Hoeflea sp. 108: one gene and its partners. The main gene of each other region encodes a partner of the protein of the gene in region 2 in a complex. Links are inferred from orthologs where the notes say so. Each region holds a gene or a part of one and is shown on either strand. Other genes may lie near its edges.

Region 1 (2,987 bases), 1.7 Mb from region 2 along the record:
ACGACATGGTGGCCGGCGGATTGCAGCGAAACGAAATGGGGCCGGAAGCCCTGCACCAGCGTGAGTTCGGCACCGAAACCTTCAGGCAACCTGAAGCCCGGCTCTGCACCGAGAAACAGCGCCCGCGTCCCCTTCCCCGGCAATGACAGGGCCTCGGCTTCGAATGGATAGAACAGGGTTTTCAGTGCATCGCGCGACATGGCCAATCCTTACACATCGTATTTCTCCGCGCCCCCCTGGCCTGCCGGCCATTTCGCCAATATCCAACGTGGCAATTGGCAAAGGACCGCCAACGCCGGAGTTCCTGATCTTCCCTTGCGAGGGAGATGGCCGGCAAGCCAGAGGCGGGCGCGAAGAAACGCCTAGCCCGCAAACCGCACTCCGTCCGGCCGCCTCAAAACGAAAACGGGCGCGACCTTCCGGTCACGCCCGCTTCATATCAGCAGTTCAGCCTATCAGGCGGCGGTTTCTTCGCCTTCGGCCTTCTTTTCCTTGGCAATTTCCTTGCCGGTCTCCTGGTCGACGACCTTCATCGACAGGCGGACCTTGCCGCGCTCATCGAAGCCCATCAGCTTGACCCAGACCTTGTCGCCTTCCTTGACCACGTCAGAGGTCTTGGCAACGCGGTCGTTGGCAAGCTGCGAGATGTGGACGAGGCCGTCGCGCGGGCCGAAGAAGTTCACGAAGGCGCCGAAGTCAGCGGTCTTGACGACCGTGCCTTCGTAGATTTCGCCGACTTCCGGCTCAGCCACGATGGTGTGGATCCACTTCTTGGCCGCCTCGATCTCCTTGGCGTTCGATGAAGCGATCTTGACCGTGCCGTCGTCCTCGATGTTGATCTTGGCGCCGGTCTTCTCGACGATCTCGCGGATGACCTTGCCGCCCGAGCCGATGACTTCACGGATCTTGTCGGTCGGGATGTGCATGACCTCGATGCGCGGAGCGAACTCGCCCAGTTCCTTGCGGCCTTCCGACAGAGCCTTCGACATTTCGCCGAGGATGTGCAGGCGGCCGTCCTTGGCCTGGCCGAGCGCGATGTTCATGATCTCTTCGGTGATACCGTCGATCTTGATGTCCATCTGCAGCGCGGTGATGCCGTTGGTCGTGCCGGCCACCTTGAAGTCCATGTCGCCGAGGTGATCCTCGTCGCCCAGGATGTCGGACAGGACAGCGAAACGCTCACCTTCCTTGATCAGGCCCATGGCGATGCCGGCAACCGGCTTCTGCAGCGGAACGCCGGCATCCATCAGCGCCAGCGAGGTGCCGCAGACGGTGGCCATCGACGACGAGCCGTTCGACTCGGTGATCTCGGAGACGACGCGCAGCGTGTAGGGGAACTGCTCGGCGGCCGGCAGCATCGGGCGGACAGCGCGCCAAGCGAGCTTGCCGTGGCCGATTTCGCGACGGCCGGGCGAACCCATGCGGCCGGTCTCACCGACCGAGTAGGGCGGGAAGTTGTAGTGGAGGAGGAACTTCTCCTTGTACATGCCGGTCAGCGAGTCGACATACTGCTCGTCTTCGCCGGTGCCGAGCGTGGCAACGACCAGCGCCTGGGTCTCGCCGCGGGTGAACAGCGACGAACCGTGGGTGCGCGGCAGGACGCCGACTTCGGAGACGATCGCGCGGACCGTCGACAGGTCACGGCCGTCGATGCGCGAACCGGTGTCGAGGATGTTCCAGCGCACGATCTTGGCCTGGAGTTCCTTGAACACGGTGGCGACCTTGTCGGCCGACCACTTCGGAGCTTCTTCGCCTTCAGCGGCGAAAGCAGCCTTGACCTTGGCCTTGACCGCGTCGACCGCGGCGTAGCGGGCCTGCTTGTCGGTGATCTTGTAGGCGTCGCGCAGCTCGCCCTCGACGATCTTCAGCATCTCGGCTTCGAGATCGGAATAGTCGGGCGCGGTGAAATCGCGCGGGTCCTTGGCAGCCACTTCGGCCAGCTTGATGATGGCATCGATGACCGGCTGGAAGCCCTTGTGGCCAAACATGACGGCGCCGAGCATGACGTCTTCAGCCAGCTCCTGGGCTTCCGACTCGACCATCAGCACGGCAGCGTCGGTGCCGGCGACAACGAGGTCGAGCTTGGATTCCCGCATCTCGTCGATGTGCGGGTTGAGCACGTATTCGCCGTTGATGTAGCCGACGCGGGCGCCGCCGATCGGGCCCATGAAGGGCACGCCCGAGAGCGTCAGCGCTGCCGAGGTGGCAACGATCGACAGGATGTCGGGATCGTTCTCGAGGTCGTGCTGGACGACGGTGACGACGATCTGGGTGTCGTTCTTGTAGCCGTCGGCGAACAGCGGACGGATCGGGCGGTCGATCAGGCGGGAGACCAGGGTCTCCTTCTCGCTCGGACGTCCTTCACGCTTGAAGTAGCCACCCGGGATCTTGCCAGCGGCGTAGGTCTTTTCCTGGTAATTGACGGTCAGCGGGAAGAAATCGAAGCCCGGCTTCGGCTCCTTGGCCGAGACGACGGTGGCGAGAACAACGGTTTCGCCGTAGGTGGCGAGAACGGCAGCGTCAGCCTGGCGGGCGATCTTGCCGGTCTCGAGGATGAGCGGACGGCCGCCCCATTCGATTTCAACTTTGTGGTGATTGAACATGTTCTGTCCTTCGTAGCGGGAAAGGCCAGACACCGCTTGCGGCGCCCCTTTCCCTGGCTGTTTGACGCGAGGTCCCGGAAAGCCATGTGGCCTTCCCTGGGGTTGCGCGCCTGCTTCGGTTTGGCCAGCCACGGGCAAGACAACAAGAAGCTCGGCACCCATGCTTGCCGCTGATAAGCGGCTGGCCGAACGTCCTGCAATCCTGCCCCATGACCGTCCACGGGTGGTTCGGGCGCGTCATCATGGCGCTCCGGAACCGTTTTCGGTGCGACCATGCCCTGTGGCCTGGCCGGACCGATGGACCGCCGGATCGGCAGCCCGAATGCACGACCGGCGGGCTCCCTGAACAGGAACCCGCCGGTCAATTCATCAGCGGCGGAGACC
Region 2 (3,488 bases):
GCTGACGATGTGGGCAGTCAGTCCTAAAATGTCGATCTTGCTATCGTTCGTCATCGGCCGTCCCTCTTTAGCATTGTGCCGTAATATATGAGTCTTTTCATGCGCCGCGCCGTATATCGGCGCAAAGCAAGCAGACGGCAAGATAGATAATCTCAAAAACTAGTGACCCCGGTCAGACAATTGTCTGCCGGGGTCTTTTATCTCAGTATATTAGCTAGTTCAGAAGAAGCTTTTACGCTGCCACCAGCCGCCCTTCTTGGGCTTGGCTTCGCCGTCAGCGTCGGCTTCGACCGCCGAGGTGACGACCGGTTCGGCCGGAGCCTTCGCAACTGCCGGCTCCTTCTTGGGTGCAACCGGCGCTTCTTCAGCCACAGCCGGTGCTTCGTCCGTCACCACAGGCGCTTCGGCGGGAGCCGCGGCTGCCTTGCGGCGCGGTGCACGCGGCTTGGCCGCCTTTTTCGCAGGCTTGGCGTCGGCTTCCGGTTCAGCGTCGCTTGCAGCGTCCGTTGCCGGCGCCTCCACGGTTTCTTCGGCAGCCTTCTTCGCCTTGGCGGTGCGGCGCGGCTTCTTGGCTTTCGCCTCTGCGACCGGTTCGGCTGCCGCTTCCTCCGCGACGGCGTCCACCGTCACGGCTTCGACGACAACTGCTTCGGCGCTCGCTTCCGAAGTCTCGGCCTCGTCGCCATCGACAGCGTTCAACTCGTCGCCGTCTTCCTTGCGGTTGCGCTTGCCGCCGCGCTTGCCGCGACGACGCTTCTTCGATCCGCTGTCTTCGGCGGCAGCCGCCTCGGATGCCTCTGCAGGCTCGTCGGCCGCAACTGCGTCCGCAACGATCTCGGCTTCGCCTTCGGCTGCAACTGCAACAACGTTGTCAGCGCCGGCCTCGGCCGGCGCTGCCTGATCGCGGTCGCGGCCACCGCGACGGCGGCGGCGCTTGCGGCGCTTGCGGTCGTGGCCTTCTCCGGCAGGCGCGGAAGGCTGCTGCTGCTGACGGGCCGGCTGTGCCTCTGCCTCGACGACCTCTTCTTCCTCTTCCTCCTCGACGACGATCTCGTCCTCGATCTCTTCCGGCTCCTCATAGGCCGGTGCGATCACGGGGAGAGCGAAGTTGGCGGGCTTTTCGGCGATCGCGCCGCGGAAGATTGCGTAGTTCTGCGAGCCGACGCTTTCGTCCGCCTCGAGCGTGATCGTCACGCCGAAACGGGTTTCAAGCTCGACCAGCGTCGCGCGCTTGTGGTTGAGCACGTAGAGCGCGGTCGCCATCGGCGTCTTGACGGTGATGTGGCTGCGCGAGTCCTTGAGCAGGAACTCTTCGATGGCGCGGACGACCTGCAGGCCGATGGACGAATCCGACCGGACATGGCCGGTGCCGCCGCAATGCGGGCACGGCTTCATCGTCGATTCGAGCACGCTGGCGCGGATGCGCTGGCGCGACATCTCCATCAGACCGAAATGCGAGATACGGCCGACCTGGATCCGGGCGCGGTCGTTCTTCAGGCAATCCTTGAGCTTCTTCTCGACCGCACGGTTGTTGCGGTTCTCCTCCATGTCGATGAAGTCGATGACGATCAGGCCGGCAAGGTCGCGCAGCCTGAGCTGGCGCGCGACTTCCTCGGCAGCTTCCAGATTGGTGTGGAGCGCCGTCTCCTCGATCGAGTGCTCCTTGGTGGAGCGCCCGGAGTTGACGTCGATCGAAACCAGCGCCTCGGTCTGATTGATGATGATGTAGCCGCCGGACTTCAGCGTCACCTGCGGCTGCAGCATCTTGTCGAGCTGGGCCTCGATGCCGTTGCGGGCGAAGATCGGCGTGCTGTCGCGATAGGGCTGCACGGACTTGGCATGGCTCGGCATGAGCATGCGCATGAAGTCCTTGGCCTCGCGATAGCCGTCCTCGCCGGCGACGAGAATCTCGTCGATCTCCTTGTTGTAGAGATCGCGCACCGAACGTTTGATCAGGCTGCCTTCTTCATAGACGAGGGCAGGGGCCGTGGACTGCAGGGTCAGCGACCGCACATTTTCCCACAGGCGCATCAGGTATTCGTAGTCGCGCTTGATCTCGGCCTTGGTGCGGCTCTCGCCTGCGGTGCGCAGGATGACGCCCATGCCCTTTGGCACCTCAAGGTCGGCAACGACTTCCTTGAGGCGCTTGCGATCCTGGGCATTGGTGATCTTGCGCGAGATGCCACCGCCGCGGGCGGTGTTCGGCATGAGCACGGAATAGCGGCCGGCAAGCGACAGATAGGTCGTCAGCGCAGCGCCCTTGTTGCCGCGCTCTTCCTTGACCACCTGCACCAGAAGGATCTGGCGACGCTTGATGACTTCCTGGATCTTGTAGTGACGACGCACAGGCTTGCGGCGGTCGCGCGCTTCCTCGATCGCATCTTCGGCGCCGACCGACTCGATTTCGTGGTCGTCGTGGTGTCCCGAATGGACTTCCTCGACCGTGCCGCGATCCTCGTTTTCGGTGGCGGCCTCGGGCGCAGGCTCGGAGATCACTTCGGCATCGACCGAAGCTGCAATCGAGTCGGGCTCGCTGCCGTCGTCGTTGGCAACGGCCTGGCCCGCGTCGGCGGCGTCGTCATGAGCTTCGTCGTCCGACGCGTGCGATTCGCCATCTTCGCTGGAGGCGACGGCATTGTCCTCGCCGCCTTCGGCCTTCTGCTCGTCGCCGTTACGTCGATTCTTTCCGCCACGACGCCTGCGGCGGCCGCGGTTGCGGTCCTGGCCCTTGCTGTCGTCGCCTTCGTTTTCGTCGTCGTCTTCGTCCTCGGCCTCTTCAGCCTCGGCGCGCAGCAGCGCCTGCCGGTCGGCAACCGGGATCTGGTAGTAGTCGGGATGGATTTCACTGAAAGCGAGGAAGCCGTGACGGTTCCCGCCATATTCGACGAACGCGGCCTGAAGCGAAGGTTCGACCCGCGTCACGCGAGCGAGGTAGATATTTCCTTTTAGCTGCTTCTTGTCCTGCGATTCGAAATCGAATTCTTCGATACGGTTACCGCGAACTACGACAACCCGTGTTTCCTCCGGGTGGGAGGCGTCTATTAGCATCTTGTTGGGCATTATTTGGTGTCCTCCCGGCGACCGTCAGCCGCGGCGTGCGGGAACTCGTCCGCCGCCGTGAGTGCGCTGAGGAAAGGGTGCCGGATGATTTTGCGCCCGCCGGTCGCTGCCGAAACGCTATGGCGGTGCCGCCCGCTGCCGTGATGGCGCGGTTACCTGCGGACCTGTCCATGATTGCGTATGTGGCCAATGCGTGACCTTGCGGAACCTTGTTTCAAATCTAAGCCCGGACATCCGGACCAGCTACTTTGCTCTTACAGAGCCGGCGCGGAACTGAAGGTCCGGCCGTTTTCCTGACGCAGGTACGGCCCCGCCACGAGCCGGCGCCTGCGAAAATCGACTCGATCACCGAGAACTTATCTCTGTTGCAATGAGGGCCATCGCTCGTAGCGTTGTTCCCTAGCGGAAGGCGCTGAGGGCGCGGCCCT
Region 3 (3,008 bases), 280 kb from region 2 along the record:
CCTGCCGGCCGGGGCATCGTTAACCCTGCATCCCACAACACAACAGGAGCAGGACCATGACGACTGTCACCGGCCATACCCAGGCCATTCCCGCATCGCGGGTCATCGGCACCAGCGTCTACAATTCCGCCGGCGAGACCATCGGCACGATCGAGGACGTGATGCTCGACAAGACGTCGAACGGCATCATGTTCGCTGTCGTCGGGTTCGGCGGCTTCCTCGGGATGGGCGAGAAGTACCATGCCGTTCCCTGGCCGGCGCTCGGTTACGACAAGACACGGGGCGGCTATGTCGTGCCGTTCTCCGTCGACCAGCTCAAGGCGGCTCCTGCCTATTCGGTCAGCGAACTGACCCAGGATGACGGCCGGGCGGCTCGCGATGCCGCTTTCCTGCATTACCGAGTGAAGCCTTACTGGCATTGACCGGCGGCTCGAGCGAGAAAAAGAAAGCCCCGCAAAATGCGGGGCTTTCTTTGTCCAGAGGCGGCGCACCTATCTCTCGGTCGTGAGCATTCTCACATGCGACTTGCCCAGTGTGGGCGGTTGGCTGTCGCAAGAGGTCAGGAATGCGGCTGCGATGAAGAACAAACTCAGGATACCACTCAACTCGGTCATGGCGAAACTCCCTCTGTTTCGCCCCGCGCGCAGCGAACTTACCCGAAAGTGTCGGGTTTTGCCTGCCTGTTCAGATGAAAAATCGTGACAGCGCTTTGCTGAAAGTGAATCGCGGCTTACGCAACGTGATATTTCGACCCACGCGATTGCCTTTTTGTCTGCTTTGGCTAAGACGGGCGCGGAAATCCAACCGATCCATTCTGCGATCAGCTCCCGGGGATGCCTCTTATGACAGCAATCATCGATATCGTCGGCCGCGAGATTCTCGACAGCCGTGGCAATCCCACCGTCGAGGTGGACGTGGTTCTCGAAGACGGCTCGATGGGCCGTGCGGCCGTGCCGTCAGGCGCTTCGACCGGCGCCCATGAGGCAATGGAACTGCGTGACGGTGGCCCACGCTATCTCGGCAAGGGCGTCGAGCGCGCCGTGGAAGCCGTCAACGGCGAGTTGTTCGAGGCGATCGGCGGCATGGAAGCCGAGCACCAGATCCATATCGACCAGACCATGATCGAGCTGGATGGCACGCCCAACAAAAGCCGTCTCGGCGCCAACGCCATCCTCGGCGTGTCGCTTGCGGTTGCCAAGGCCGCGGCCGAGTCGTCGGGCCTGCCGCTCTACCGTTATGTCGGCGGCCCGAACGCCCGCGTCCTGCCGGTGCCGATGATGAACATCATCAACGGCGGCGCGCATGCAGACAATCCGATCGACTTTCAGGAATTCATGATCATGCCGATCGGCGCGCCTTCGCTGCGTGACGCCGTGCGCTGGGGCTCGGAAATCTTCCACACCCTGAAGAAGGGTCTGAAGGACGCCGGTCACAACACCAATGTCGGCGACGAGGGTGGTTTCGCGCCGAATCTCAAGAGCGCCCAGGCTGCTCTCGACTTCGTCATGGCCTCGATCGAGAAGGCCGGTTTCAAGCCGGGCGAAGACGTGGCACTGGCGCTCGACTGCGCGGCCACTGAGTTCTTCAAGGACGGCGCCTATGTCTATGAAGGCGAGCGCAAGACCCGCGATCCCAAGGCGCAGGCCAAGTACCTTGCCAAGCTGGCTGCCGACTATCCGATCATCTCGATCGAGGACGGCATGGCCGAGGACGACTGGGAAGGCTGGAAGTACCTGACCGACATCTGCGGCGACAAGGTGCAGCTGGTCGGCGACGACCTGTTCGTCACCAATTCGGCCCGCCTGCGCGACGGTATCAAGATGGGCGTCGCCAATTCGATCCTGGTCAAGGTCAACCAAGTCGGCTCGCTGACCGAGACGCTCGACGCCGTCGAGACCGCACACAAGGCGAGCTACACCGCCGTCATGTCGCACCGCTCTGGCGAAACCGAGGATTCGACCATCGCCGACCTGGCGGTTGCCACCAACTGCGGCCAGATCAAGACCGGCTCGCTCGCCCGTTCGGACCGTACCGCCAAGTACAACCAGCTCATCCGCATCGAGGAAGAACTGGGCAAGCAGGCGCGCTACGCAGGCAGGTCGATCCTGCGCGGCTGAAGCTCGCTTCATCAATGTCGAAAGGCGGGGCTTGCCCCGCCTTTTTTGTCTCTCCGTCTTCCCGGATCGCGCTTGCGTAACCCTCCATTAAGCACAATGGAGCGACAAGAGCGTGAGAGAGGGTCGAGCCATGTGGACACGCCATCATAAGCAGAGAAACACCGGGCGGCTGATCGTTCCGGCGCTTGCTGCGATGTTCTTCAGCTATTTCGGCTTCCATGCCTATCACGGCGAATTCGGCATCTATTCCAAGTACAGGCTCGAAGCGCGGGCAGGCGAGCTGCAAGGCCGGCTCGATGCGGTTCGCGGTCATCGCCTGGAGGTCGAGCGGCGCGTTCGCATGCTGCATGACGGCACGCTCGAGAAGGACATGCTTGACGAACAGGCGCGCAACGCGCTCAATGTCTCCCATGCAGATGAGCTGACCATCATGCGTCCGCTCGGCGGTGCGATTAACTGAATTCCAGTTAATCAACAAGAAATTCAACAAATTTAGGCGCTTAACCGCATGCCTGCTATGCATTTTTCCGCATGGCGCAGCGTCACTCCCCATGCTAGCGTTTGGTCATGGAGAGGAGAGACAATGCATGATCTCCTCAATGTCCGCAAAGAGACGCCACTAGGGAGTGATGCATGGCCACCGCCGCCAAAAAAGCGCCTGCCAAAACGAAATCAGATTCAAGATCGTCTACACCGGTAACGCCCAAGCCGGTCGACTTCACCAAGGAGCAGGAGCTCTCCGCCTATCGCGAGATGCTGCTCATCCGCCGCTTCGAGGAAAAGGCCGGCCAGCTCTACGGCATGGGCTTCATCGGCGGCTTCTGTCACCTCTATATCGGTCAGGAAGCGGTCGTCACCGGCCTGCAGATGTCGCTGATCGAAGGCGACCAG

What was found. Proteins that work in one complex are often made in the same cells at the same time.
Region 1: the proteins of B015_RS0111295 (region 2) and pnp are in contact, whole or in part, in a cryo-EM structure (PDB 9QH0), measured with the Escherichia coli proteins. The link is inferred for Hoeflea sp. 108 from one-to-one orthologs.
Region 3: the proteins of B015_RS0111295 (region 2) and eno are in contact, whole or in part, in a solved structure (PDB 2FYM), measured with the Escherichia coli proteins. The link is inferred for Hoeflea sp. 108 from one-to-one orthologs.

What each region holds. Positions count from the first base shown.
Region 1 is NZ_KB890024.1:642,834-645,820, reverse strand. What follows is about bases 30-2,946. They hold pnp (polyribonucleotide nucleotidyltransferase), read right to left. Parts: upstream 2,604-2,946; coding sequence 456-2,603; downstream 30-455. Other genes in these bases: B015_RS0103155 (class I SAM-dependent methyltransferase), read right to left, coding at 30-200. Outside these bases: more of B015_RS0103155, read right to left, coding at 1-29; rpsO (30S ribosomal protein S15), read right to left, coding at 2,973-2,987. UniProt on the Escherichia coli protein: Involved in mRNA degradation. Catalyzes the phosphorolysis of single-stranded polyribonucleotides processively in the 3'- to 5'-direction. Also involved, along with RNase II, in tRNA processing.
Region 2 is NZ_KB890024.1:2,306,768-2,310,255, forward strand. What follows is about bases 20-3,437. They hold B015_RS0111295 (ribonuclease E/G), read right to left. Parts: upstream 3,061-3,437; coding sequence 220-3,060; downstream 20-219. Other genes in these bases: B015_RS0111290 (MucR family transcriptional regulator), read right to left, coding at 20-54. Also shown: more of B015_RS0111290, read right to left, coding at 1-19. UniProt on the Escherichia coli protein: Endoribonuclease that plays a central role in RNA processing and decay. Required for the maturation of 5S and 16S rRNAs and the majority of tRNAs. Also involved in the degradation of most mRNAs.
Region 3 is NZ_KB890024.1:2,583,307-2,586,314, reverse strand. What follows is about bases 42-2,979. They hold eno (phosphopyruvate hydratase), read left to right. Parts: upstream 42-842; coding sequence 843-2,117; downstream 2,118-2,979. Other genes in these bases: pdhA (pyruvate dehydrogenase (acetyl-transferring) E1 component subunit alpha), read left to right, coding at 2,751-2,979; B015_RS0112695 (septum formation initiator family protein), read left to right, coding at 2,248-2,577; B015_RS0112705 (PRC-barrel domain-containing protein), read left to right, coding at 57-422. In the rest of the region: more of pdhA, read left to right, coding at 2,980-3,008. UniProt on the Escherichia coli protein: Catalyzes the reversible conversion of 2-phosphoglycerate (2-PG) into phosphoenolpyruvate (PEP). It is essential for the degradation of carbohydrates via glycolysis.